Regions from separate parts of the Amycolatopsis sp. A1MSW2902 genome, predicted to be linked through region 3. Evidence: riboswitches for the same ligand, from Rfam matches in the RefSeq annotation. Region 3 holds a riboswitch; each other region holds the start of a gene.
What was found. A riboswitch is a leader RNA that binds a small molecule or an ion and turns the genes downstream of it on or off. The one in region 3 is predicted to bind cobalamin.
Positions count from the first base shown of each region.

Region 1: linked by a shared signal. The riboswitch ahead of DMP23_RS46875 (hypothetical protein) and the one ahead of DMP23_RS43245 (CoA-acylating methylmalonate-semialdehyde dehydrogenase) in region 3 are both predicted to bind cobalamin.
Region 2: linked by a shared signal. The riboswitch ahead of metE (5-methyltetrahydropteroyltriglutamate--homocysteine S-methyltransferase) and the one ahead of DMP23_RS43245 (CoA-acylating methylmalonate-semialdehyde dehydrogenase) in region 3 are both predicted to bind cobalamin.
Region 4: linked by a shared signal. The riboswitch ahead of DMP23_RS35875 (hypothetical protein) and the one ahead of DMP23_RS43245 (CoA-acylating methylmalonate-semialdehyde dehydrogenase) in region 3 are both predicted to bind cobalamin.

Region 1 is NZ_QJPO01000004.1:12,829-19,874, forward strand. Features, by position in the region: gene DMP23_RS46865 (ABC transporter substrate-binding protein) at 1-878, shown strand, start outside; gene DMP23_RS46870 (pyridoxal-phosphate dependent enzyme) at 968-1,990, shown strand; gene DMP23_RS46875 (hypothetical protein) at 2,038-2,430, opposite strand; cobalamin riboswitch at 2,550-2,784, opposite strand; gene DMP23_RS46880 (citrate/2-methylcitrate synthase) at 2,832-3,083, opposite strand; gene DMP23_RS46885 (citrate/2-methylcitrate synthase) at 2,987-3,949, opposite strand; gene prpB (methylisocitrate lyase) at 3,988-4,872, opposite strand; gene DMP23_RS46895 (MmgE/PrpD family protein) at 4,872-6,353, opposite strand; gene DMP23_RS46900 (3-hydroxybutyryl-CoA dehydrogenase) at 6,350-7,046, opposite strand, start outside.
Region 2 is NZ_QJPO01000001.1:645,235-652,280, forward strand. Features, by position in the region: gene DMP23_RS03045 (ribonucleoside-diphosphate reductase subunit alpha) at 1-519, shown strand, start outside; gene DMP23_RS03050 (ribonucleotide-diphosphate reductase subunit beta) at 534-1,607, shown strand; cobalamin riboswitch at 1,783-2,004, shown strand; gene metE (5-methyltetrahydropteroyltriglutamate--homocysteine S-methyltransferase) at 2,103-4,367, shown strand; gene DMP23_RS03060 (cytochrome P450) at 4,625-6,028, shown strand; gene DMP23_RS03065 (diguanylate cyclase domain-containing protein) at 6,293-7,046, shown strand, end outside.
Region 3 is NZ_QJPO01000003.1:12,152-19,197, forward strand. Features, by position in the region: gene DMP23_RS43225 (enoyl-CoA hydratase) at 1-330, opposite strand, end outside; gene mmsB (3-hydroxyisobutyrate dehydrogenase) at 327-1,211, opposite strand; gene DMP23_RS43235 (enoyl-CoA hydratase/isomerase family protein) at 1,211-2,245, opposite strand; gene DMP23_RS43240 (acyl-CoA dehydrogenase family protein) at 2,242-3,381, opposite strand; gene DMP23_RS43245 (CoA-acylating methylmalonate-semialdehyde dehydrogenase) at 3,390-4,889, opposite strand; cobalamin riboswitch at 5,068-5,246, opposite strand; gene DMP23_RS43250 (helix-turn-helix domain-containing protein) at 5,624-7,024, opposite strand.
Region 4 is NZ_QJPO01000001.1:7,681,020-7,688,065, reverse strand. Features, by position in the region: gene DMP23_RS35880 (CbiQ family ECF transporter T component) at 1-727, opposite strand, end outside; gene DMP23_RS35875 (hypothetical protein) at 714-1,364, opposite strand; cobalamin riboswitch at 1,378-1,525, opposite strand; gene DMP23_RS35870 (Gfo/Idh/MocA family protein) at 1,554-2,450, shown strand; gene DMP23_RS35865 (GNAT family N-acetyltransferase) at 2,633-3,364, shown strand; gene arfB (alternative ribosome rescue aminoacyl-tRNA hydrolase ArfB) at 3,361-3,789, opposite strand; gene purM (phosphoribosylformylglycinamidine cyclo-ligase) at 3,823-4,893, opposite strand; gene purF (amidophosphoribosyltransferase) at 4,925-6,463, opposite strand; gene DMP23_RS35845 (MarR family winged helix-turn-helix transcriptional regulator) at 6,584-7,046, opposite strand, start outside.

The DNA.
Region 1 (7,046 bases), on a different contig from region 3:
ACGGTTCCGCGGATGCCGGTCCGGTCCGGCAGGTGCCTCCGGGGCCGTGGACGGTTACCGACGACGCCGGGCTGCGGCTGGAATTTCCTTCGGTGCCAAGAAGAATCATCGCCTACGTCACAGTGGCCAGCACGCTGCGCGACTACGGCCTCGACGTGGCCGGAGTCTATGGCGGAGTTCTGGCGCAGGGCCGCAAACTCGACCGCGCGATCCTGGGACATGTCGACCGCGCTGAGGTGGTGGGCTCCGCGTGGGGCCAGCTGAACGTGGAGCGAGCGGGCGCGCTCCACCCGGACCTGGTGCTGGACTCCTTGCAGTACGGGCTTTCCCAGCTCGAGCCGGGAGTGGGGGCGCAGGTGCGGAAGTTCTGTCCGGTGGCGTCCTTCGAAAGTTATGGGGCTGAGCTGCCGGATTCTCTGCGCAGGTTCGGCGAGCTGGCCGCTTCGCTCGGCGCGTCCGGGGTCGCGTCGCACCGGGCGCAGTACCTGCGGGCGAGGGCTGAACTGCGGGCGGTGGCGCGGCAAGCTCCTCGGGTGTTGTTCGTTTCGATCGACCCGGATGGGATCCGGATCGCCCGCACGGGATGGCCGTTGCTGCGGGAGTACCTCGCGCTCGGAGTGCCCGCGGTGCTGCCGCCCGGCGGCAAATACGCGCTGAAACTGTCCTGGGAGAACTCGTTGCGCTACCCGGCGGACGTGCTCATGGTGGACGCCCGCACCACGAGCCTGCAGCTCGCGGACGTCGCCGGGCATCCGTTCTGGCAGCGGCAGGAAGCCGTGCGGGCGGGACGGGTGCATGCGTGGCAACCGGAACCGCCGCTGAGCTACCGCGCGGCGGCTGTGCAGCTGGCGGGACTGACCCGCGCTCTCGTGCGCTGAAGTGTTCAGCCTTGGCAGTGGGAAAACGTTGATACGCAGGGGAAAACGGCTACAGTTCGACGCGGTTTCCGAGGCGAGAAAGAGGAGTCATGACGAACGCCTACCAGGACGTGATCGACCTGACGATCGGCGAGCCGCTGGACGAGATGTTCGACGAGCGGCTGGCCCTGGAACAGTTCCCGGCGTTGAAGGAATTCCGGGACCGGCTCGGGCATTCCCGGCTCGTCGAGGTCCCCGGGCCGGACGGCGGAGCGAAGATCTTCGCCAAGTACGAGTTCGAGAACCCGTTCGGCTCGGTCAAGGACCGCACCGCGTACTCGCTGCTGTGCGGTGCCGTGAACGCCAACGCCGACCGCCTGGACGGACTGCGCATCGTCGCCGGTTCGGGCGGCAACATGGCGCGGGCGCTGGCGCACCTCGGGAAACTGGCCGGAATCCCGATCAAGGTCGTGCTGCCGAGTTCGATGGCCGAGAGCGTCGTCGAGGAGATCCGCGGCACCGGAGCCTCGGTCGAGTTCTCCCGCGGTTCGGAGTTCGTGCTGGGATTCCTCAAGCTCTCCAAGGAAATCGCCGACGCCGACCCGCGCTGGACGATGGTCGCGCAGCACCGCGACGCACACAACTTCGCGGTGAACCAGTTCCTCACCGGCCAGGAAATCATCACCCAGCTAGCCGGACGCCGCCCGTCCGCGTGGACAGCCGCGGTCGGCAGCGGCGCCACCCTGGGCGGAGTCGCCCGCGCACTGCGCAAGGAGTACGGCGAACTCGACGTCGTCGCGGTGACCCCGGCGGAACTCCCCTTCGGCACCACGAGCCCGCCGAACGAAATCTCCAAGTTCCCGGGCGCCGGCGGCCTAGGCTACGGCATGCACCAGCGCTTCGTCAGCGGTCTGATCCCGGGAGTCCGGCACCAGACCGTCTCCTACCCCGAGGTCCTCCGCAGCATGCGCGACTTCCGCGACGCCACCGGCACCGCAATCGGCGGCTCCGCGGCGGCCAACTGGCTCACCGCCCGCCGCTTGGCCGCTACCCGCACCCCGGACGAAACCGTGGTGACGTTGTTCGCCGACTCCGGCACCGCGGAGGACTGGAAGAACGCCAACCGCCTTTGAGGTTTGCCGATCCCGGTCTTGCGGTGGTGCTGTCCTTGGACCCGCGTTCAGCTGCGTCGTTGCAGGGCGTGGGCCCTAAGCCTCGATCCGCAGATCCACTGTGGCAGTGATCCTTGGCTCGAGTTGATCAAGAAGCGCGGTCTGGCGGTGTGCGAGAGTCGCTGGTCTGTCCAGCTCTTCCACTGATCGGGGAGTGTGGCCGGGTGTCGGCGGGGGTGGGTCAGGCCGCGGCGGGCGGGCCGTTCCTGGTGGCGTGCCCGACGGTGTGGTCCCACAGCCGCAGCCATGCGGGCGCCCAGGTCACGGGCGGCCGCGAACAGGGCATCGGCGTCGCTGCGCCCGCTCCAGTAGGACTCGATCGCTTTCTTCAGCTCCCGCTGGGCACCCTGGCGGGGATAGCCGTACACGGCGGCACGGCTGGTCGGAGTGGTCTGGGTCACGGGGGCTCTCCTTCGCGAGTCCGCGTGAACCTGCGGGAGGGCATCCGAACCGGTGACCGGCAACCGGCCCCGATTCCGGCGACGACCCAACCCGCGAGGTCACGGCCTGCACCCCGCGGTTGCCGAGTGCACAGCGGGCAGGTCTTCGGACTCGCGGGCATTCCGGCGTGCGCCAGGTCCCTACTGGCCGTCGCTTCCCAAGCCCGACCGGGCTCAGTGCTGTCTCCGGGGAGACTGACAGCGGTCGTTCCTGCTCACCGCTGCGGGGCAGTCCCGGATTCGCACCGGGTTCCCTCTTGCCTCGATCCCCGCCATGGCACTCACGGGGATCGAACCAGCTGCGTCACCACTCTAGCCGCCCACATTCTCCCTTTCCTCCCCGCGTGCCATTGCCCGCGCGATCACGAGCGGGCAATGGCACGCTGCGGTTTGCCGTTGTAGGTGCTCGACGGGCGGATCAGGCTGTTGGCGGCGAGCTGTTCGGTGATGTGCGCGGTCCAGCCGGTGATCCGCGCGGCGACGAAGATCGGCGTGAACACCGGGGTATCGAATCCCATCAAGTGGTACGCAGGGCCCGCCGGGTAATCCAGGTTCGGGTGCAGCCCCTTCGCCGTGTACATCGCCTGAGCGAGTGCTTCGTAGAGGTCGAGCATGCGTGTCCATCGCGGTGTTCCGAGACCTCCTGCAAGGCCTGGCGCATGGTCGGGACGCGTGAATCGCCCTTCTTATACACGCGGTGGCCGAAGCCCATGATCTTGCGTTTGTCGGCGAGTGCCTGTGCCAGCCAGGCTTCCGCGTTGCCTGCGGTACCGATCTCCTCGAACGTCGCCATCACGGCTTCGTTCGCGCCGCCGTGCAACGGTCCCTTCACCGCACCGATCGCCGCGGTCACCGCGCTGTAGAGATCCGACAGCGTCGAGGTGACCACCCGCGACGTAAACGTGGAGGCGTTGAAGCTGTGCTCGGCGTAGAGAATCAGGGACGTCTCGAAAGCCCGCACGAGCACCGGCTCGGGAACCTGGCCGAGGGTCAGGTACAGGAAGTTCTCCGCGTAGCCGAGGTCCTCTCGGGGAGGAAGCGGCAGCAGACCGTGCCGGCGGCGCTGGGTCATCGCGACGACCGAGGGCAGCACCGCGAACAACCTCAGTGCCTTGGCACGGTTGGCTTCAGGCGAGTTGTCGTCCTCGGCCGGATCGTTCGCGCCGAGGATGCTGACGGCCGTGCGCAGGGTGTCCATCGGATGCGCAGTTTCGGGCAGGCTGAGCAACGTCATCACCAGGTCGGCCGGCAGGCCGCGCTGCGCCCGTTCGGCTTCGTTCTGCGCGGCCAGTTCGGCCGGGGTGGGCAACTCGCCGTGCCAGAGCAGGTAGGCGACCTCCTCGAAGCTGCAGTGCGCGGCGAGGTCCTGGACCGGATAACCGCGGTAGGTCAGCGAGTTGGTGTCGGGGTTGACCATAGACACCTCGGTGGTGTCGACGACGACTCCGGCGAGTCCTTTGTGGATGGTTGGTGCGGACATCGGCGTCCTCCCGGTGCTCGTGTGCGTCCCGGCCGGGGTCACACGGAAAAAGTGAAGATGTTCTGGTCGAACGTGGCGTAAGACTGGTAATCGAGCAGGTCGTAGAGGTCGCGGCGGTGCTGCATGCGGTCCAGCAGCCCCTCCTGGGTGCCTTCCCCGGCGATCTCGCGCAGCGCCGCTCCGGCGGCGTGCATCGCGATCCGCAGCAAGGTGACCGGGTAGATGACCAGGTTCACTCCGAGCGATTCCAGCGTCGGGGCATCCAGCAGCTTGCTTTTGCCGAACTCGGTCATGTTGGCGAGAATCGGGACGTCGACGGCGGCGCGCATCTTCTCGAAGTCGGCTGGACCGGTCATGGCCCCGGGGAAGATGAGGTCCGCACCCGCGTCGGCGAAGGCCTTGGCCCGCTCGATCGCGTCGTCCAGGCCGTTGACCCCGGCCGCGTCGGTGCGGGCGGCGACGACGAAGTCCGGGTCACGGCGGGCGGACACCGCGGCCGAAATGCGGCGGACCGCTGCGGCCATCTCGACGACGTCCTTGCCGTCGAGATGGCCGCAGCGTTTCGGGTTGACCTGGTCCTCCAGATGCATCCCGGCCACACCCGCGTCTTCCAGGAGCTGGACCGTGCGGGCGGCGTTCATCGGCTCGCCGAAGCCGGTGTCGGCGTCGACCAGCGCGGTCACCCGGGCGACCTGCTGGGCCCGGTCGGAAACCTCGGCAATGGTGGTCAGACCGATATCGGGAAGGCCGAGGTCCGCGGACAGCACAGCGCCGGAGATGTAGACGCCTTCGAAACCCTGGCGTTCGATGAGGTTGGCGCTCAGCGGGTTGAACGCGCCCGGGAACCGTTGCAGCGTCCCGGAGTTCAGCCCGGCGCGGAACGCGGCTCGTTTCTCGGCGGCGGCGGGAGTGGCGTGCAGCATCAGAAAATCCCCTTCGTGGCCAGGTTCGCGTCGATCGCCGCGGGCAGGGCAAGCTCGCGCACCTCGGCGGCGTCGAGTTGCGGCAGCCGGGTCACCGTCTCCAGGAAACGATCCTGATCCGCCTTCGCGACAACGCCGTCCGCGAGGGTGCGGAACTTCGCGACGTACTGCTCCCGGGCGAACGGCCTCGCCCCGGCGGGGTGCGCGTCGGCGACGGCGATTTCGTCGGTCACCACAGTGCCGTCGGCCAGGGTGACCTCCACGTGCCCGCCGAACGCCGGCTCCGGCGCGTGATAACGGCGAGTCCATTCCGGATCCTCGACGGTGGTGATCTTCTGCCACAGCTCGACAGTGTCCGGCCGGGCCGCGCGTGCGGCGGCGTAGGACGCTTCGTGGTGCCAGCTGCCGTCCTGCAGCGCGACCGCGAAGATGTAGGGGATCGAGTGGTCCAGGGTTTCCCGGCTGGCCCGCGGGTCGTACTTCTGCGGGTCGTTCGCCCCGGAGCCGATGACGTAGTGCGTGTGGTGACTGGTGTGGATCACGACCCGTTCCACCTTGCCCAGCTCCCCGATCCGCGGGCCGAGCCGACGGGCCAGGTCGATCAGCGCCTGGCTCTGGTACTCCGCGGAATGTTCCTTGGTGTAAGTGTCCAAAATGGACCGCTTTGGCTCGCCCGGACCGGGCAGCGGCACGACGTAGCTCACCTCCGGCCCGCTCAGCAGCCACGCGATGAAGCCGTCCTCGCCTTCGTAGATCGGGCTCGGCGCCCCCTCGCCGCGCATGGCCCGGTCGACCGCCTCGATCGCGGCCTTCCCGGCGAACGCCGGTGCGTAGGCCTTCCACGACGAGATCTCGCCCTTGCGGGACTGCCTGGTCGTGGTCGTGGTGTGCAGCGCCTGCCCGATCGCCTGGTATACGACCGCGGTGTCCAGCCCGAGCAGCGCGCCGAGACCACCGGCGACGGACGGGCCGAGGTGGGCGATGTGGTCGATCTTGTGCTCGTGCAGGCAGATCCCGCGGACGAGGTCGACCTGCAACTCGTACCCGGCCGCGATCCCGCGCACCAGATCGGCACCGGTACGCCCGGCGTGCTGCGCGACCGCGAGGACCGGCGGGATGTTGTCCCCGGGATGCGAGTAGTCCGCGGCAAGGAACGTGTCGTGGTAATCGAGTTCGCGCACCGCGACGCCGTTAGCCCAGGCCGCCCATTCCGGGGAAAACCGGCCCGGAACGCCGAACACCGTCGCGCCCGGCGCGGCCGGGTGCGCCAGCGCCTGGTCCCTGGCCGCGGACACCGGACGCCGCGTCAGCGAAGCCGCGGCCACGGCGGCGTTGTCGATCACGCGGTTGATCACCATCTCGGTGACCTCGGGCGTGACCGGCACCGGATCGGTGGCGACGGCGGCGAGTTTCCAGGCCAGCTGCTCCTCCCGGGGGAGCGCTTCGGCAGAACGGTAGCTACGGACGGTGTGCTCGATCATCGATTTCCCTCGTGGACGTAGAACCCGCGGCCGGACTTCTTGCCGAGCAGGCCGGCGTCGACCATGCGCAGCAACAGCGGCGGCGGTGCGTACAAAGCTTCCTTGAACTCCGCGTACAGCGATTCGGCGATCGCGGCGACAGTGTCGAGGCCGATCAGGTCGGTCAACCGCAGCGGCCCCATCGGGTGCGCGGTGCCCAGCTCCATCCCCCGGTCTACGTCGACGGCCGAGGCGAACCCGGATTCGACCATCCGGATCGCCGAGAGCAAGTACGGCACGAGCAACGCGTTGACCACGAACCCGGCGCGGTCGGCGGCACGGATCGCGGTCTTGCCCAGTACCCCGGTGGCGAACCGCTCGGCCCGGTCCACGGTGTCCGCGGCGGTCAGCAGCGAGCCGACGACCTCGACCAGCGGCAGCACCGGCACCGGGTTGAAGAAGTGCAGGCCGACCACCTGGGCGGCACGGCCGGTCGCCATGCCCAGCCGCATGATCGGGATCGAGGAGGTGTTCGAGGCCAGGATCGCGGACGGGTCGGTGACCACCTTGTCCAGCGTCGCGAACAGCTCGGTCTTGACTGCCTCGTCCTCGGCCACCGCCTCGAGCACCAGCTGCCGGTCGGCCAGGTCGCCGAGGTCGGTGCTGAACCGCAGCCGCCAGGCCGCCCGTTCAGCCGCCGGCCGGTCCAGCTTT
Region 2 (7,046 bases), on a different contig from region 3:
CAGATCGACCGCGTTCCGGACGACCTCAAGGCGCTGTACGCGACCGCCTTCGAGATCGAGTCGAAGTGGATCGTGGACGCCGGTTCGGTGCGGCAGAAGTGGATCGACCAGGCGCAGTCGCTGAACCTGTACATCGCGGCGCCGAGCGGCCGCAAGCTCGACGAGCTGTACCGCTACGCCTGGCACAAGGGCCTCAAGACCACGTACTACCTGCGGGCGCAGTCCGCGACGCACGTGGAGAAGAGCACCCTGCGCGGCACCGACGGCAAGCTGAACGCCGTCTCCGCCACCCCCGCCCCGGCCGCTCCGGCTGCCGCCGCTCCGGCCGCCGCGCCTTCCCCGGCACCGTCGCCGTCGCCGTCAGCCGCGGTTCCGGCCGCTTCTCCCGCACCGTCGCCGTCGCCCGCCGCGGCCGTCCCGGCGGAGCCGAAGGAGATGCCGAAGACCGACGTCGACTTCGTCGCCACCGAGGGCGCTGCCTGCCGGATCGACGACCCCGACTGCGAAGCCTGCCAGTAAGGAATTCCTGAACCATGACGAACGTGGAAACGACGGACGCGACCGGCCTCGGCGAGATCGAGGTCGGCGCGGCCCGGATCAACGTCGACGACAAGCGCATGATCAACGCGCGCGCCGACGTCAACCAGCTGCTGCCAATGAAGTACCGGTGGGCGTGGGACAAGTACCTGGCGGCGTGCAACAACCACTGGATGCCGACCGAGGTCGCGATGCAGGCCGACATCGCGCTGTGGAAGTCGCCGGACGGCCTCACCGAGGACGAGCGGCAGATGCTCAAGCGCAACCTCGGCTTCTTCGCCACGGCGGAGTCGTTGGTGGCCAACAACATCGTGCTCGCGGTGTACCGCCAGATCACGAACCCGGAGTGCCGCCAGTACCTGCTGCGCCAGGCGTTCGAGGAGGCCGTGCACACGCACACCTTCCAGTACATCTGCGAAAGCCTCGGCCTGGTCGAGGGCGAGCTGTTCAACATGTACCGCGAGGTCCCGTCCATTTCGGACAAGGACGCGTGGGCGCTGAAGTACACGCAGAACCTGGAGAACCCGGACTTCGAGACCGGCACGCCGGAGGCCGACCAGGCGTTCCTGCGCGACCTCGTGGCGTTCTACGTGATCTTCGAAGGCATGTGGTTCTACACCGGTTTCGCGCAGATCCTGTCGCTGGGCCGGCGGAACAAGATGGTCGGCATCGCCGAGCAGTACCAGTACATCCTGCGCGACGAGTCGATCCACCTGAACTTCGGCATCGACTGCATCAACCAGATCAAGATCGAGAACCCGCACCTGTGGACCGAGGAGTTCCAGGCCGAGGTGCGCGGAATGCTGCAGGACGCGTGCGAGCTCGAGGTGAAGTACGCCCGAGACACCATGCCGCGCGGCATGCTCGGCCTGTCGGCTGACCTGTGCGAGCAGTACATGCACTTCATCACCGACCGGCGCGCCCAGCAGATCGGCCTGTCCCCGATCTACGGCGAGAACGAAAACCCGTTCCCGTGGATGTCCGAGGCGATGGACCTGAAGAAGGAAAAGAACTTCTTCGAAACCCGCGTCATCGAATACCAGTCCGGCGGCGCGCTCGACTGGGACTGATCCCGGTTCCGGCACAACGCTGAACACTCGGCCCCGTCCTGGTTCGCCAGGGCGGGGCCGAGTCGCGTTTCGGCGAGCCGGTCTGTTTCGCCAGCACTGCGTGGTCCGGGACCGCGTTGAATCCCGCCATCCGGGAGCCGCGTCCGGCTTGTGCCGGATCCGCGCGGGAACCGCTAAGCTCAGCCCCGCCACTGGTTCGCCAGGACGCAGCCGCGTCCCGGCGAGGCAACAGGGAACCCGGTGCGATTCCGGGACTGCCCCGCAGCGGTATGTGGGAACGAAAGCTGTCACCGCGAAATGCGGTAAAGCACTGGGCGCCCAGCCCGGGAAGCGACAGCCGGTAGGCACGAGCGATACGCCCACGAGTCCGAATACCTGCCACTGGCACGCACGCCGACGGCGTGCGTGAGTCCGGGCCTCGCGGGAAGGGCACCGACCGAAGCACGACTTCCGCGTGCCCGGACTCTTCCGGCGAGCACGTGAGGATGCATTGCTGTGACCACGATCGGCACTACCGTTCTGGGCTATCCGCGGATCGGCCCAGCGCGAGAACTCAAACGAGCACTCGAGTCCTACTGGTCAGGAAAAACCACCGAAGAAGACCTCCTGACCGCCGGACGGCAGCTGCGCGAGCAAACCTGGACAACCCTGCGAGACCAGGGCCTCGACTCAATCCCGTCCAGCACTTTCTCGCTCTACGACCAGGTCTTGGACACCGCCGCCCTCTTCGGCGCTCTGCCGGACCGCTTCACCCGGCTGGGCCTGTCGCCACTGGACACCTACTTCGCCGCCGCACGAGGAGTCCCGGACGCACCCGCCCTCGAAATGACGAAGTGGTTCGACACCAACTACCACTACCTGGTCCCGGAACTGGGCCCGAACTCCCGCTTCGCGCTCACCGGCACCGCCCCGATCGACGAAGTCCGCGAGGCAAAGGCACTAGGCATCACGCCACGCCCGGTACTCGTCGGACCGGTCACCTTCCTACTGCTGGCCAAGCCCACCGAACCCGGCTTCAACCCACTTGAACTGCTGGACGAACTACTTCCCGCCTACGCCGAACTTCTGGGCAAACTGGCCGACGAGGGCGTCGAATGGGTCCAGTTGGACGAACCAGCCTTCGCTGCCGACCGGACCACGCCGGAGTTCAACGCACTCACCCGCGCTTACCACTGGCTGGCCAAGGAAACCCATCGCCCGAAGCTGCTGGCAGCCGGATACTTCGGCGGCCTCGGCCGAGCACTGGGCGTCCTAGCCCGCTCCCCCATCGAAGCAATAGCCGTGGACCTGGCAACCGATGAGTCCTTTGTGGACAAAGTCGCAGCAGAAGGAGCACTGCGAGACAAGGAAGTCCTAGCCGGAGTAGTAGACGGCCGAAATGTCTGGCGCACCGACCCAGACGTCGCACTAGCCCACGCAGCGCAACTGCGAGACACCGCCGCACGCGTGAGCATCTCAACGTCCTGCTCGCTACTTCACGTCCCCTACGACGTGAACGCGGAAACAGACCTCGCCCCGCGCCTCAAGAACTGGCTGGCTTTCGCGAAGCAAAAGGTGGACGAGGTCGTCCTGCTAGGCCGAGCCCTAAGCGGAGAGAAGGCCGACCTCACTCCGGCCCGAGCCGCGGCCGCCGACCGGGCCGGAGCCGCCGAACTCAACGACGCCAACGTCCGTGCACGAGTCAACGCACTCCGCCCAGTAGACACCGTCCGCGCGCCGTATGCAGAACGCGCTGCGGCACAACAGAAATCCCTGAACCTGCCCCCACTACCGACCACCACAATCGGCTCCTTCCCGCAAACCAGCGAGGTCCGCCGAGCCCGAGCCGCACTCCGCGCGGGCGAACTCGACGACACCGCCTACCGCACCGCGATGCGCACCGAAATCGACCGCGTCGTACGGCTGCAGGAAGACCTGGGCCTAGACGTCCTGGTCCACGGCGAACCCGAGCGCAACGACATGGTCCAGTACTTCGCCGAACAACTGACCGGCTTCGCGGCGACCGCCCTCGGCTGGGTCCAGTCGTACGGATCCCGTTGCGTCCGCCCGCCAATCCTCTTCGGCGACGTCTCCCGGCCACGCCCGATGACCGTCGAATGGGCGCAGTACGCGCAAAGCCGCACCGACCGTCCGGTGAAGGGCATGCTGACCGGCCCGGTCACGATCCTGGCGTGGTCGTTCGTCCGTGACGACCAGCCCCTGGCCGCCACCGCACGCCAGGTCGCGCTGGCCGTCCGGGACGAGGTCGCGGATCTGGAGGCCGCCGGAATCCGCATCATTCAGGTCGACGAACCGGCATTGCGCGAGTTGCTGCCGCTGCACGCGGCGGACCGCGAGGCATATTTCGACTGGGCAGTGCCCGCGTTCCGGCTGGCCACCTCAGGCGTCGCGGACACGACGCAGATCCACACGCACATGTGCTACTCGGAATTCGGCGACGTGCTGCCCGCGATCGATGCCCTCGACGCCGACGTCACCAGCATCGAGGCCGCCCGCTCGAAGATGGAAGTACTCGCCGACCTCAACGAAGCGGGCTTCGGCCGCGGCGTCGGGCCCGGCGTGTACGACATCCACTCGCCGCGCGTGCCGGACCGGACCGAGATGACCGACCTGGTGCGCACGGCGCTCGGCGCGGTCCCGGCGGAACGGCTGTGGATCAATCCGGACTGCGGTCTCAAGACCCGCGGTTACGCCGAGGTCGAGCCGGCGCTGCGGCATCTGGTTGGCGCGGCCCGGGAACTGCGCGCCGAACCTCGCTGACGCGTCCCGGTGCCGGGCAGCGCGGCCCGCTGCCCGGCACCGGTCCGAGGATCACCCGAACGGCAGGCCCGCGAGGTATTGTCAATGCGTCAATAACGCGGGACCGTGGAGGCGGCCGATACCCTGACCGGGAGGTGGTCGCCATGGCGGACGTGACCGGAAAGACGAGGCTCCCGGCGGCAGGCGGCGCGCTCGGCAAGGTCGCCCACGCCGGGAGCGACGGCGTCACACGGCTGTCGGAGAACCTGCGCGGCCGAATGCCGCCGCTGACCGCGATCCCGTTGCCGCGCAAGTTCGACGAACGCTGGCTCGGCGCGCGCTGGCCGGTCCGCGAACTCGCGGCGCCCCCGGCGGGCAGCGGCCTGAAACCGGTGCTCGGCGACGACGGGCCGCCGCTGATCGGCCACACGCTCGACGGGATGCGGTTCGGCCTCGACTTCAGCCTGCACCGCTTCGAGCAGTTCGGCCCGGTGTCGTGGATGGGGGTGTTCGGCCAGCGGATCGTGACGCTGTCCGGAGCCGAGGCCACCCAGGCCGCGCTCGTGAACAAGGACAAGGCGTTTTCCCAGGAGGGCTGGAAGTTCTTCATCGAGCGCTTCTTCGAGCGCGGGCTCATGCTGCTCGATTTCGGCGAGCACCACCTGCACCGGCGGATCATGCAGGAGGCGTTCACGCGCGACCGGCTCCGCGGCTACGTCGCGCAGATGGGTCCGGCGCTGCGCGAAGGCGTCGCCGCGCTGCCGTCCGGCCGCCCCCAGCTGTACTGGGCGTTCAAACAGCTGACGCTCGACGTCGCGACGCAGGTTTTCATGGGCATGCGCTCCGCTTCCGACGCCGAGCGCATCAACCGCGCGTTCGTGGCCGCTGTGCGCGCCGGTACCGCCGTCGTGCGCTATCCGGTGCCTGGCGGCCGCTGGGCCGCGGGTTTGCGCGGCAGGCGGACGCTGGAGCGCTATTTCGGCGAGAACCTGGCGGCCAAGCGCGACACGGACGGCGACGACCTGTTCTCCGCGCTCTGCCACGCCGTTTCCGAGGACGGCGACCGGTTCAGCGACGCCGACATCGTCAACCACATGATCTTCCTGATGATGGCCGCGCACGACACGACCACCATCACCGCCAGCGCGATGGCCTACTACCTCGCGAAACACCCGGAATGGCAGGAGCGCGCCCGAGAGGAGTCGCTGCGCCTCGGCGACGACCTGCCGGACCTCGACGCGCTGGAGAGCCTCGAAACATTGGATCTGGTGATGAAGGAGGCGCTGCGGCTGCGCGCGCCGGTGCCGTCGCTGGCGCGGAAGACCACAAAGGACACTTCCGTCCTCGGCCATTACCTGCCGGAAGGCACGATGGTCGCGGTTTCGCCGACGCTGAACCACTACTCCCCCGAGCACTGGACCGATCCGCTGCGCTTCGACCCTGAGCGGTTCGGGCCGGACCGCCGCGAGGACAAGGCGCACCGGTTCGCGTGGATGCCGTTCGGCGGCGGCGCGCACAAGTGCATCGGGCTGCAGTTCGGCGGCCTGGAGGTGAAAGCGCTCATGCACGAGCTGCTGCGGGCGCACCGCTGGTCGGTGCCCGAGGACTACGTCGCGAAGTGGGACTACGTCTCGCTTCCGGTGCCCGCCGACGGACTGCCCGCCCGGTTGGCCTATCGTTGACGGCCGCCGAGCGGGACAGAAAGGTCGACAGCTGGAGACAAAACTGCAGTACAAGCCACCTTCGTGTACTCAAGGTGACTTGATGTCACCAGTTGTGTAGTGCCCATCACTCGTTCAGCCGGTAGACACCCTGTTTGGTCCGTGATGCCGTGGCATCACTTGCGGCCAACTCGTACCCAGTGTGGGTCTTCGGATCCTCCGCACCGGGTCTGAGCTGGTCTTTGTCCGCGTATGAAGAGGTGGAGTGTGCCGGAGCCTGGTGCCATGCCAGGGTTGGTCGACGTCGCGCGCAAGTACGCGGCGGCGCTGACCGACACCAACGGAGTAACGCTCCCTCCCGCCGAGGTGGAGCGGATCCTGCTCGACTTCGCCGGCGAGGTCGCCGCGCGTCCCGAGGACGCGGGCGCCACGCGGCGGTTCACCGCGCTCTTCTCCTCCGCGCCGCTCGGCATCGCGCTCACCGACCCGGCCGGGAACGTCGTCGAGGCGAACGGCGCGCTGGCCCGGTTGCTCGGCACGTCCGCGGCGGCGTTGCGGGACAAGCACATCGCGGATCTCGCCGCCGGCCCGCAGGACGCCACCCGGCTGCGCACCGCGCTCGAAGGCCTGCCGCTCACCGCCGACGCGCGCCGGACCGTGCAGAGCGTGCAGCTCGGCCACAGCCGCGACGGCGAACTGACCACGAACGTCACGCTCGCGTCGCTGCCCGGCGACCGGCCGGGCACGTACTTCCCGGTGTTCATGGCCGCCGATGACGACGACCTGCACCTGCTCGGCGAACGGCTGCGCCACCAGAACCTGCACGACCCGCTGACCGGGCTGCCCAACAGCGCCGCGTTCAACGCCCAGCTCGAACTCGCGCTCGGTTCGGGCGGCTCTTCCGAGATCGCCTTGCTGTACCTGGACATCGACGGGTTCAAGGTGATCAACGACGGGCTCGGCGCCGGCATGGGCGACCAGGTGCTGAAGGAGATCTCGCGGAAACTGAAGGCGGTGTTCGCCGGCAAGCACGAGGGCT
Region 3 (7,046 bases):
GCAGCCGCCGCCCAGTGCGTGGCCGGCGACCGCGGCGATCAGCGGCGTGCGGACCCGGGTGAGCGCGTCCCAGCCGGCGAACCAGTCCTCGGCGTGCATTTCGCTGTACGTGCGCGGGGCCATTTCCTTGATGTCCGCGCCCGCGGCGAACGCCCGGTCCGAGCCGGTGAGCACGATCGCGCCGACGTCGCCGGAACGGTCGAGATCCGCGGCCGCTTCGGTGAGTTCGCGCATGGTCTGCAGGTTCAACGCGTTCAGCGCCTTGGGGCGGTTGAGCGTGATCTGCGCGACGCGCGGGGCCGGACGGTCGACGGCGATGGTCTCGGTCATGCGGTTCCGTTCTCCCGGAGGGTGGTGACGATGGCGGAGAAATCGCGGCGCGGGCCGTCTTCGGCGACGAACTCGGCGTAGAGGTCGGTGGCGTGTTCGCCCAGTGCGGTGCGGACGTCGGCGGCTTCGGCGGCGGCTTGGGCCAGGCGCAGGTCTTTCAGCATCAGGCCGCTGGCGAAGCCGCCTTCGTATCCGCGGTTGGCCGGGCTGGCGGGGACCGGGCCGGGCACGGGGCAGTTCGTGGTGAGCGCCCAGCATTGGCCGGACGCGGTCGAGGCGACGTCGAACAGCGCCTGGTCGGTGAGCCCCAGTGCCCGGCCGAGCGCGAACGCCTCGCTCACCGCGATCATCGAGACGCCGAGGATCATGTTGTTGCAGATCTTCGCCGCTTGCCCGGCCCCCGAGTCTCCGCAGTGGACGAACTTCGCGCCCATCCGGTGCAGGTACGGCTCCGCGGCGATGAAGGCTTCGGACCGGCCGCCGACCATGAACGTCAGGGTTCCCGCTGTCGCGCCGACGACTCCGCCCGACACCGGGGCGTCGACGGCCTGGTGCCCGGCGGCGACGGCCAGTTCGGCCGCGGCCCGGGCATCGGCGACCTCGATGGTCGAGCAGTCGAGGAACAACGTGTCCGGCTGCGCGAGCGGCACGATCTCGCGGTACAGGTCGAGGACGTGCTTGCCGCTGGGCAGCATGGTGAGCACGACCTGCGCCTCTGCAGCCGCGGCGGCTGGAGAATCCACTAAGGACACTCCGGTTTTCGCCGCTGCGTCTGCCGCGTCGGGGACCGGGTCGTAGCCGAGCACCTTCTCCCCCGCTTTGACGAGGTTGGCGGCCATCGGCCCGCCCATGTTGCCCAGTCCCAGAAATGCGACGGCCATCAGTTCCGCACCCCCGTCAGCTCGGCGGCGCCGGGATCGGCGAAATAGGAATCGACCAGTTCGCCGGTCACTTCGGCCACTGTGGACGGAGACCACCGGGGCGACCGGTCCTTGTCGATGAGCTGCGCCCGGACGCCCTCGACCAGCTCCGCGGAGGACAGCGCGCGGCGGGAGATCCGGTACTCCTGGACCAGTGCGCTTTCCAGATCCGGCAACGCGGCGGCGGTGCGCAGTGCGCGGAGGGCGACCTTGAGCGCGGTCGGCGATTTGCCCTCGATCTCCTTGGCCGCGGCAACCGCCGCTTCTCCGCCGTCGCGAAGGCGCGCGAGGATTTCTTCGACGGTGTCCGGCGCGTAGCAGTGGTCGATCCACTCCCGCGCGGCGGCGAGCGGGCTCGGCGGCGGGGTTTCCGCGACGAGGTCCAGCGCCGCGTCCGGGGTGCGGGTGGCCAGGGCGTCGTAGAGGTCCGGGAGCCGCTCGGCCGGGACGTAACGGTCGGCGAGCCCGCAGTGGATCGCGTCGGAACCGGACAGCTGGGCGGCGGTCAGCGCGGCGTGCGTGCCGAGCTGACCCGGCGCGTGGGACAGCAGCCAGGTGCCGCCGACGTCCGGCACGAACCCGATCCCGGTCTCCGGCATCGCGACGCGCGAGCGGTCGGTGACGACGCGATGGCTGCCGTGCGCGGAAATCCCGACGCCGCCGCCCATCACCAGGCCGTCCATGATCGCCACGTACGGTTTCGGGTACCGGCCGATCAGCGCGTTCAGCCGGTATTCGTCGGCCCAGAATTCCAGCGAAGCGGCGCCGCCGGAGCGGGCGTCCTCGTAGATCGACCGGATGTCGCCGCCCGCGCAGAGGCCGCGCTCGCCCGCTCCGTCGACCACGACCGCGCGCACACCCGGGTCGTCGCGCCATTTCTCCAGATTTTCGGCGATTTCGCGGACCATGCCGTGGGTCAGCGCGTTGAGGGCCTTCGGCCGGTTCAGGGTGATCCGGCCGAGTCCGCTGTGGACAATGAACTCGACGTCGTTCACGCCGCCTCCTGCAACATCCGGCGGGAGATGATGACCCGCATGATTTCGTTGGTGCCTTCGAGGATCTGGTGCACGCGCAGGTCGCGGACGATCTTCTCCACGCCGTATTCGGCGAGGTAGCCGTAGCCGCCGTGCAGCTGAAGCGCGTCGTTCGCGATGTCGAACCCGGTGTCGGTGCAGAACCGTTTCGCCATCGCGGACAACGACGTCGCATCGGGGTCGCCGCGGTCATACGCGTCCGCGGCCCGCCAGAGCAGCGTGCGCGCGGCTTCGAGACCGGTCCGCATGTCGGCAAGGCGGAACCGCAGTGCCTGCGCATCCGACAGCGAGCCGCCGAATGCCGTCCGCTGGGTCAGATGCCGCACCGTTTTGGCCAGTGCGGCGTCCGCGCCGCCGAGCGAGCAGGCGGCGATGTTGAGCCGTCCGCCGTCCAAAGCGGACATTGCCACCCGGAAGCCGCCGCCTTCGTCGCCGAGCAGCGCCGTCGCCGGGACCCGGACGTTGTCGAGGACGACCTGCCGGGTCGGCTGCGCGTTCCAGCCCATCTTGATTTCGTTGGCGCCGAAGGAAAGTCCGGGAGTGCCCCGCTCCACGACGAACGCCGAGATCCCGCTCGCGCCGGGTCCGCCGGTGCGGGCCAGCACCACGTACAACTCGGACGTGCCGGCGCCGGAGATGAACTGCTTCACGCCGTCCAGCACGTACTCGTCGCCGTCGCGGCGGGCCCGGGTGGACAGTGCCGCCGCGTCCGAACCGGCGCCCGGTTCGGTCAGGCAGTAGCTGCCCAGAGAATCCATAGTGGACATTCGCGGCAGGTAGCGGCCGCGCTGCCGGTCGTCGCCGAAGCGGTCGATCATCGCGGCGACCATGTTGTGGATGGACACGTAGCCCGCGATCGACGGGCATCCGGTGGCCAGCGCCTCGAACACCAGCACGCCGTCCAGCCTGCCCAGCGCGGAACCGCCGACGTCCTCGGGCAGATACAGCCCGCCGAGGCCGAGTTCGGCCGCTTTCCGCAGCACGTCGACCGGGAAATGCTTGTCCCGGTCCCATTCCAGCGCGTGCGGCGCGAGGTGTTCGGCGGCGAATTCGGCCGCCGTGTCGCGCAGCGCGCACTGCTCGTCGGTGAGATGCACGGCGCGCCTCAGTCCATCGTCGGGATGACGAAGCTCGCGTTTTCCTTGGCCCCGGAAGGCCAGCGCGAGGTGACGGTCTTGGTCTTGGTGTAGAACCGCACCGAATCCGGGCCGTGCTGGTTCAGGTCGCCGAAGCCGGACCGCTTCCAGCCACCGAAGGTGTGATAGGCGATCGGCACCGGGATCGGCACGTTCACGCCGACCATGCCAGTGTCGACCCGCGACGTGAAGTCGCGGGCGGTGTCGCCGTCGCGGGTGAAGATCGCGACGCCGTTGCCGTACTCGTGCTCGCTCGGCAGCCGCAGCGCCTCCTCGTAGTCGGCCGCGCGCACCACCGCCAGCACCGGGCCGAAGATCTCCTCGCGGTAGATCCGCATGTCCGGCGTGACCTTGTCGAACAGGCAGCCGCCGAGGAAGAACCCGTTCTCGTACCCGTCGACAGTGACGTCCCGGCCGTCCACCACCAGTTCGGCGCCCTCGGCGACGCCGATGTCGACGTAGTCGCGCACCCGCTGCACCGCGGCCGAGCTGACCAGCGGGCCGAAGTCGGCGGTCTCGTCCAGCGCGGCGCCGACCTTGAGCGTCTTCACCCGTGCGGCCAGCCGTTCCACCAGCGCGTCGGCGGTCGCTTCGCCGACCGGCAACGCGACCGAGATCGCCATGCAGCGCTCCCCCGCCGAGCCGTACCCTGCGCCGACGAGCGCTTCCACGACCTTGTCGAGGTCGGCGTCCGGCATCACGATCAGGTGGTTCTTCGCGCCGCCGAAGCACTGCGCGCGTTTGCCGTGGTCCGCGGCCTGCGAATACACGTATTGCGCGATGTCCGACGAACCCACGAAGCCGACGGCCTCGACCCGCGGATCGGTGAGCAGCGCGTCGACCGCTTCCTTGTCGCCGTTGACCATCTGGAACACGCCCGGCGGCAGGCCAGCTTCGAGAAACAGCTCGGCCAGCCGCAACGGCACCGAGGGGTCGCGCTCGGACGGCTTGAGCACGAACGCGTTGCCGCACGCCAGCGCCGGGCCCGCCTTCCACAGCGGGATCATCGCCGGGAAGTTGAACGGCGTGATCCCGGCGACGACGCCCAGCGGCTGCCGCATCGAGTAGACGTCGATCCCGGTGCCCGCGCTGTCGCTGAACTCGCCCTTGAGCAGGTGCGGGATGCCGATCGCGAACTCCACGACCTCGAGCCCGCGCTGGATGTCGCCGCGCGCGTCGGCGACGGTCTTGCCGTGCTCGGACGACAGCAGCCGGGCCAGGCTGTCCTCCTCCGCGCGGACCAGGTCGACGAACCGCATCAGCACGCGGGCGCGGCGCTGCGGATTCCATTGCGCCCATTCGCGCTGTGCCTCGGCGGCCACGCCGACCGCGGCGGCGACTTCTGCCGCGGAGGCCAGCGGGACCCGTGCCTGGACCGTGCCGGTGCTGGGGTCGTAGACGTCGGCGAATCGCCCGGACGTGCCGGGAACCGGTTTGCCGCCGACGAAGTGCGTGAGTTCAGCAGTCACAGCGAAGCCTTTCGGAAAGAGCGCAGGAGAGAGCCGCCGCACGGGAACGCGCGGCGCGACAAGCACCGGATCCCGCCGCGGTACGGCAGGACGGCGCGGACCTACCGCAGCGGCGGCGGGTCGGCGTCTTTCACGCAGGCAGGGGTGAGCCACATGCGTTCTGCTCCATCCTCGTGGACGAACACGGACGTCCACGGCCGGTATCCTGGCTCCCGGATCTGCCCCGTCCCGGCCTTCCCGGCTCTCGCCAGTGGCCTTCTTCGCACGCGGGACGGCACTCCCCGGTCACAGTGGCGGGACCGCGCCGGACTCGCACCGGCTTCCCTGCACCGTGGACCTGTGGACACCATAAAGTAGGAAGTCCGAGTATGTCGAGAGTGGCGCACCCCTCATCCGGGCGGCCGATCCGCCGCCAGGCTGCCCGCGCGCTCGCCCAGCCGGCCCAGGGCCGGGACGCGGGGTCAGCGGCTCGGCGCGGGGCTGGGCGGGGATTACGCATCAATGCCAGGAACTTGGGGCGGCGCTGCGGGTGCGTTCGAGCCGCGTCCGCCCACGCCGAAGGTGTCGCCTGGGGCGCGGTCCGTGAGGGGAACCCCGAGGGAATCAGATTCCCTCGGGGTGGCCCTCACGGACCTCAAGACACGGCCAGGCGGAATCGGCGTGGCTCAAGTCCCTGGCATTGCCCGCCGCCGGCCGCGAGGGGCCCCTTCGCAGACTTGCCGCTCCCCGCGCGCTCACCCCAGCGGCGGGTACGGCAGCACGCTGCTTGAGTGGTCGGCCACCCGCAGCGGACGGCCGATCGCCGGGAACGCGCGCTGCGGGCACGCCGGGCGTTCGCACACTTTGCACCCCATGCCGATCGGGGTCACCGCCGCGTCCTTGCCGAGCGCCAGCCCGTCGGAGTACACGAGCCGGTTCGCGTGCCGCAGTTCGCAGCCGAGGCCGATCGCGAATGTCTTGCCCGGTTCGCCGTGCCCGCCCGCGGCACGCGTGACCGTGCGGGCGAGCCAGAAGTACTTCTTGCCGTCCGGCAGTTCGGCGATCTGCGTGACAATGCGGCCCGGCGAGGAAAACGCCTCGTAAACGATCCATAGTGGACACGAGCCGCCCGCGCGGGAGAAGTAGAATCCGGTGGCCGACTGGCGTTTCGACACGTTGCCCGCGCGATCGACCCGGACAAACGAGAACGGCACCCCGCGCGCACCGCGACGCTGCAAAGTGGACAGTCGATGGCACACGGTCTCGAAGCCGACGCCGAACTCTCCGGACAGCAACGTCACGTCGTAGCGAAGTCGTTCCGCCGCGCCGAGAAACGCCCGATACGGGAGCACCAGCGCGCCCGCGTAGTAGTTGGCGAGGCCGATCCGCAGCAGCCGTCGCGCGGTCTCGTCGGAGAATCCGCTGCTGTCGGCGAGCCGGTCGATCTCGGCACCGGATTCCAGCATCGCCAGCTCGGATCCCAGCCGGAACGCGACCTGTCCTGGCCGGAGCATCAGCGACAGCTGCAGCACCTTGTGTCGGCGGTCGAAGAAGTGCTGCCCAGTGCCGAGCTGTTCGGTGGCCACCCGCACGCCGTGTCGTTGCTTCAAAGCGGTGACCAGGCCCGCGCGCACTTCACCGGGATGAAGTCGCAACTCGGTCGCGAGGCCTTCGGCAGCTTGGTCCAGTATGCCGACGTGGTTGTTACGGGCGTAGAACCAGTCACGGACCTTTTCGTGCGGCTGCTGGACCGACGTCTGGTCCATCCCCTGCTCCGCGGTGAGCGCGGCGATGTTCTCGACCGCTTCGCGGTAACGGCGGTGCAGCGCGACCATCGCGTGGGCGACACTGGGCAGTTTCGCGGTCAGTTCGTCCACTTCGGATGGTGAGATCGCACCGTCCACTGTGTCGTCGGCGAACACCTCGCGCACGTCCGCGACCAAGCGGGCGGTGTCCTGCGGCGCGAAGAACTCGGCGTCCACGCCGAAGTGCTCGGTGAGCTTCAGCAACACCGGCAGGGTCAGCGGACGGCCGTTGTGTTCCAGCTGGTTCACGTAGCTGGGCGAGATCTCCAGCAGCCGCGCCAGGTCCGATTGCGACAGCGACCGGTCCTCGCGCAGCTGCCGCAGCCGCGCCCCGGCGTACATCTTCTCCACACGCTGACTGTAACAACTATGA
Region 4 (7,046 bases), on a different contig from region 3:
CCACCAAACCGGCCAGCACGCAGGTCGCGATCAGCATCCGGACGCGCGGGGAGAGATAGCCGCGCCGTCCGTAGCCGCGCGAATCCATGGCCGCCGCGAGTTGCAGCGACCGGTCCATGGCGTCGGCGAGCACCGGCACGAAAATCCCCTTCACGAACCGGAAGCCGCGCGTCTTCCCGGAGCGCAGCCGCCGCGCGCGACGCACCCGCTGCACGCTCTCGACCAGCTGCGGGGCCACCGACAGCGCGACGGTCACCGCCGTTCCCACCTCATACAGCGCCCCGGGTACCGCTTTGAGCAGGCGTTTCGGGTTCGCCAGCGCGTTCGCGGCACCGACGCAGAGCACGATCGTCGCCAGCCGGAGCCCGTCGTAAAGCCCGCCGAGCAGTTCCTCGGCCGAGGTGGGGCCGAGGAGCTGAATGCCGGCCGCGACGCTCGGCAACGGGATGGTCGGCAGCGTGAACAGGATGTGGCCGCCGTCCTCGCCGCCGATCAGGATCCGGAACAGCACGCGCGATGCCAGGATCACCGCGGCGATCCAGGCGTACATCCGAAACGCCAGCGCCCACGGCGCGTCGCCGCGGCGGAGCACCACGACGAACCCGGCCACCGCGATCACCAAAGCGAGCAGAACCGGGTTCGTGGTCCGGCTCGCGGCGACGGCGAGCGCGAGCGCCCACACCCACCACGCGCCGGGATGGAGCGCTCGCGGACTACTGCCCAGCACGCCTGCGACGCACCGCGACGACCGTCCCGGCCACCACGAGCAGCACGACGACCACGATGCCGATCACCAGTCCCCACGAGAACCCGCTGTCCGAAGTGGACGCCGGAGCCTGCGCGGGCGCGTTGGCCTTGCGCACCGGTTCGGTGCGCGGCGGCGGATACTCGGTGTAGGACTTGCCGATCGCGAACGACCAGCCCTCGAACGCTCCGGCAGGCGGCTTCCAGCTCTGCGCGCCGACCTGCGCCGACTGCCATTTGCCGCCGTTGGCAGCGGTCCAGAAGCTCCACGACGCCTTCTCCGGCGGCATGCCGGTGCAGGTCTGATCCGCGGGCTTGCTCTCGATCTTGCACATCACGGCCAGGCCGTATTTGCCCGCGCCGGTGAGTTCGAAGCCGGCGTTTTGCAGTGCGGTGACGCCGTTTTCCTGCTTGCCCGGCGCGCACCGGATGAGGGTTTCCCCGCCAAGCCCCTGGAAATCGACGATCACCGTGACGCCGTTGTCGTCCTGGCAGTAGCCGTCGGTGCCCTTGCCGGGTGTGGTGGCCGAGGCGGAAGAAGCACCGCCGAGACCGGTAGCGACGAGAAGAGCGCAGCCGGCGAGGACTCGCCCCCAGTGCCGCGCGTGCACGAACCGCATGTCAGATGTACCTCGCATCGATCGGACCACGACGGGCGATCCGGCTCGCGGCCCTCGCGGGGCCGCTCACGGTTGCGGGCCAGCGCCGGATTCTCACCGGCTTCCCCCGTTCGTGGCGAAGAACTTGTCGACGTTAACGCACCGCAGGCCGCGCCGGAAGCGACCGCGGACACACCTACACTTCCGGGCGTGGGACAGGACCAGCTGCGCGTCGGCCTCGTAGGAACCGGACCGTGGGCCACCACGGTGCACGCCCCCGGGCTCGCGGACCATCCGGGGACCGTGCTCAGTGCTGTGTGGAGCCGAAGGCCGGAGGCCGCCACCGCGCTGGCGCAGGCCTACGACGCCGTGCCCACCAGCGATCTGGACGAGCTGTTCGAGCAGGTCGACGCGCTCGCGTTCGCCGTGCCGCCGACCGTGCAGGCCGAACTGGCGACCCGGGCCGCGGAGGCGGGCAAGCACCTGATCCTGGAGAAACCGATCGCCCCCGACCTGGCCACGGCGCAGCGTCTCGCGGATGCCGTGACGTCCGCTGGCGTCGCTTCGCTGGTGATGCTGACGCTGCGGTTCGCCCAGCAAACGCGCGATTGGCTGGACGGCGTCACCGCCGCCGGCGGCTGGCGAGGCGGCAGCGTGCGCTGGCTGTCGGGCGCACTGCTCAGCGGCAAATACGCGACCTCGGCCTGGCGACAGGATCCGGCCGGCGGCGCGCTCGCCGACATCGGCCCGCACGCGTTCGACCTGCTCGACGCCGCCCTCGGCCCGATCACCGAGGTCCTTGCCGCCCACCGCGGTCCCGAAGATCTGTGGCAGCTGCTGCTCGAACACGAAGGCGGCATCACGAGCACCGCGACGCTCAGCCTCCGCCTGCCGGTCCAGCCGACGGTGGTCGAGTATTCGGTTTTCGGCGAACACGGCCTCCGCACGCTGGGCCGCACCGGCACGGCGAACGACGCGTACACCGCGCTGCTCGACGATTTCGCCGCGATGGTGTCGTGCGGAACGACCACGCATCCCTGCGATGTCCGCCGGGGCGTGCACCTGGCCCGGATCGTGGACCAGGCCCGCGCCGCGCTGAACCGTTAATTCGCTTGCCGGGTCTGAGACGATGAATGGGAAGTTCGTTTCGGACGAAGGAATGCCTATGTGCTCCGCCACGGCCCGCCCCGGCCGCCTGGCCTGAGCTGTTCGGCCTGCGCGCCCGGCGTGGGGTTGCCAGTTGTTGTGCTGCCCGCGCATTCCTTCTTCGCGAAAGGCTTCCACCAGAGATGTCCGCCCTTCAGGCATACGTCCGCGCGACCGCACCGATCGGCCGCGAAACCGAGCGAATCGGCCCGTTCCTGGCGACTTTCGCCAAGGACAGCTCTCATCCGATGGCGAACTACGCCATCCCCGACGACGGCGCGAACCCTTCGTCCGCCGAGATCGCTCTTCTGATTTCCGCTTACCGGCAACGAAATCTCCTGCCCCGGCTGGAGTTCTTCACCGACGCGGCTCCCGATGTCGAAGCGGCTCTCGTCGCGGCGGGATTCACGCTGGAACGACGCGTGCCGGTGATGACCTGCGGCACCGAAGACCTCGTCGATTGCGTTGCGCCAGAACACATTCAGCTGCGCGAACCGTCGTCCGACGACGAATTCCGCCGCCTGCGGTCCGTGCAGAACGTCGCTTTCGGTGAGTCGCCCGACGTGTCGGACGCCGATGTCGAACGCAACCGCGACTACCTGACCGTCCTGGCCGAACACGGCGAAACCATTGTGGGCGGCGGAATCGCACTGGACATCGTCTCCGGCGCAACGGAAATCGTCGGCATCGCCGTAGCCGCAGAACACCGAGGCCAAGGCATCGCGGCGGCCATCACCGCACACCTCACCCGCTTAGCCCACGAACGCGGTGCACGGACGGCGTTCCTCACGCCGGGCGATGTGGGGATCGGGACGGTGTACCGGCGCGCTGGGTACCAGGTCGCGGGTGAGTGCGTGCATCTGTCGCTGAGCTAGTCGTCGTACCGCCCGCCGCGGCCGCGTTTTACGTCGCTGCGGCGTTTCTTCGCGGCCAGGCGGCGTTCCTTCGAGCCTCGCGACGGCTTGGTGGGACGTCGTTTGGCCGGCGGCGGCGCGGACGCCTTCGCCAGCACCTCGGCGAGCCGCTCCCGGGCCGCGTCGCGGTTCATCAGCTGGGAGCGGTATTCGCTGGCCGCGATGGTGAGCACTCCGCCGACCAGGCGGGTGCCGAGGCGGGCCGTGATGCGTTCCTTCAGCGCGGGCGGGATCACGGCGGAGCCCGCGACGTCGAACGACAGCTCGACGCGCGAGTCCGTCGTGTTCACGCCTTGTCCGCCCGGTCCCGAGGATCGGGAGAAGCGCTCTCGCAGTTCGGCGCCCGGGATCACGAACCGGGCGCCGACGCGTACGTCCTCCGCCATGTCCTCAGTGTCTCAAGACGAGGCAAGCGGCTTTCAGAACCGCGGGTGGTCGCCGGACAGCACCGCGCGCGGGCCGTCCGGGTCTTCGGCGGGCTGGATGTCGCCGAGGATCCACGCGGGCACGTGCCGCGCGGTGAGCACCGCCAGCGCCCGGTCGACGTCCTCGGCGGACACGATCGCGACCATGCCGACGCCCATGTTGAACGTCTTCTCCAGCTCCGCGCGCTCGACCTTGCCGCGCTGCCCGATCAGCGCGAACACCGGCGCGGGCGTCCACGTGCCGCGTTCGAGCTTGGCGACGAGGCCGCGCGGCATCACGCGCGCGAGGTTGGCCTCGAGACCGCCGCCGGTGATGTGCGCGAACGTGCGCACCTCGGTCTCGGCGACCAGCGCGAGGCAGTCCTTCGCGTAGATCTTGGTGGGCTCGAGCAGTTCCTCGCCGAGGGTGCGGCCGAACTCCTCGACGTGCCCGTCCAGCGGCATCCGCGCGATGTCCAGCAGCACGTGCCGGGCCAGCGAGTAGCCGTTGGAGTGCAGGCCGGACGAGCCCATCGCGATGACGACGTCGCCGGGGCGGACCTTCTCCGGCGACAGCAGCGCGGACGCCTCGACCGCGCCGACGCCGGTGGCCGACAGGTCGTAGTCGTGCTCGCCCATCAGCCCGGGGTGCTCGGCCGTCTCGCCGCCGAGCAGCGCGCAGCCCGCCTGGACACAGCCCTCGGCGATGCCGCCGACCAGCGCCGCGATCTTCTCCGGCACGACCTTGCCGACCGCGATGTAGTCCTGGAGGAACAGCGGCTCGGCCCCGGTGACGACCAGGTCGTCGACGACCATCGCGACCAGGTCGATGCCGACCGTGTCGTGCTTGTCGAGCGCCTGCGCGACCGCGATCTTGGTGCCGACGCCGTCGGTGGACGACGCGAGGATCGGCTCTTTCCACTTGTCGAGCTTGAGCGAGAAGAGCCCGGCGAAACCGCCGACCCCGCCGCGCACCTCGGGCCTCGTCGCCCGCTCAGCGTGTGGCTTGAGCAGCTCGACGGCCTGGTCACCGGCGTCGATGCTGACCCCGGCGGCTGCGTACGTGGCGCTCGTGGACTCGCTCACGGAAGCGGACTCCCTACTGGACATGCTTGGTTCACGGACGCCGGACGGCGTCTTCGGCACCGTACCCGGCGGCGCTGACGGGAGTCGCCGCGCCACCGGCGGCGTCCATGCTCTCGAGCAGGTGCTTGCCGATGAGCGCGTCCTCGGGCAGCGGAATCGGGTACTCGCCGGAGAAGCAGGCCGTGCACAGCCGCGACTTCGGCTGCTCCGACGCCGCGACCAGGCCGTCCAGCGAAATGTAGCCGAGCGAATCGGCTCCGATCGAACGGCGGATGCCGTCGAGGTCGACGCCGTTCGCGACGAGTTCGGCCCGCGACGCGAAGTCGATGCCGTAGAAGCACGGCCACCGCACCGGCGGCGACGCGATCCGCACGTGCACCTCGAGCGCGCCTGCCTCGCGCAGCATCCGCACGAGCGCGCGCTGGGTGTTGCCGCGGACGATCGAGTCGTCCACCACGACCAGGCGCTTGCCGCGGATGACGTCGCGTAGCGGGTTCAGCTTCAGCCGGATGCCGAGCTGCCGGATGGTCTGCGACGGCTGGATGAAGGTGCGCCCGACGTAGGCGTTCTTGACCAGACCGGTGCCGTACGGCAGACCGGAGCCCTGCGCGTACCCGATCGCGGCCGGGGTGCCGGACTCCGGCACCGGCATCACGAGGTCGGCGTCGACCGGGTGCTCGGCGGCCAGCTTGCGGCCGATCTCGACGCGCGTGGCGTGCACGCTGCGGCCGGCGATCGACGTGTCCGGACGGGCGAGGTAGACGTACTCGAAGACGCAGCCCTTGGGCTCCGGGTTCGCGAACCGCGACGAACGCAGCCCCTCGGCGTCGATGGCGATCAGCTCGCCCGGCTCGACCTCGCGCACGAACGACGCGCCGCAGATGTCGAGCGCGGCGGTCTCGCTCGCCACGACCCAGCCGCGCTCCAGCCGACCGAGCACCAGCGGGTGCACGCCGTGCGGGTCGCGGGCCGCGTACAGGGTGTTCTCGTCGGCGAAGACCAGGCAGAACGCGCCCTTGAGGGTCGGCAGCAGGTCCAGCGCGGCGGCCTCGATGCCCTTGTCCGCGGCGTTCGCGGCGAGCAGCCCGCAGACGAGGTCGGAGTCGCTGGAGGACCCGGTGAGCCCGGCGTGCGGCTTCAGCCCCGCGGCGACCGTGCGATCGCGCAGTTCGGCGGTGTTGACCAGGTTGCCGTTGTGCGCGAAGGACAGGCCGCTGCCGGTGTCCGTGGTGCGGAAGATCGGCTGGGCGTTCTCCCAGATCGTGGCCCCGGTCGTGGAGTACCGGCAGTGCCCGACGGCGATGTGCCCCTGCAGGGACTGCAGGACCTGCTCGTCGAAGACCTGGCTGACGAGCCCGAGGTCCTTGAAGACGACGATCTGCGAGCCGTCCGAGACGGAGATGCCCGCTGCCTCCTGCCCGCGGTGCTGCAGCGCGTAGAGGCCGTAGTAGGTGAGCTTGGCGACTTCTTCCCCGGGAGCCCAGACGCCGAAGACGCCGCACTCCTCACGGGGTTCCGGTTCGGGTTGATCTTCGGGTCGATCAGTACTGGCGGAGGGGTCGGAAACCACCGGGAAGCTCCCAGGAAGACGTGGGCGGGCCGAGTCCAAGTGTAAGGGGTGGATGAGGTGGGGGGCCGGTCCGCGGCGTGGTTCTGCCCACTACGGGGGAGGATTTCCGGAGCGGTGCTCTCAATTAAGACCAGTGGTCTTGAACCGAAGTGGACGCTTCGGCCCTTCTCGACGCTGGCTTTCGAGCTCTGCGAGGTGCGCCAGCGCTGGAAGCGCCGCCGTCAGGGCCTCGACCTCGTCGTCGGCGAGTTCGTCGATCAACCGCGCGTACGCGTCGACGCCCGCCTGACGACGCGCCTGGACGTACGCCTCGCCAGCCTTGGTGAGCGCCACCAGCGTGACCCGCTTGTCGGACGCGTCGCGCCGCCGCTCGACCAGCCCGGACTCCTCCATCGCCCGGACCAGGACGGTCATCGCGGGCTGGGTGACCCCCTCGGCCACAGCCAGATCGGTGATCCGTCGCGGGCCGCACCGGTGCAGGGTGGCCAGGGTGGCGGCGGACGTGACGCTGAGGTCGCGCGGAAGGCGTCTCGCGGCCCTGGTGGCCAGCTCGTAGAGGGCCGACCCGATCGCAGCGCCGCGA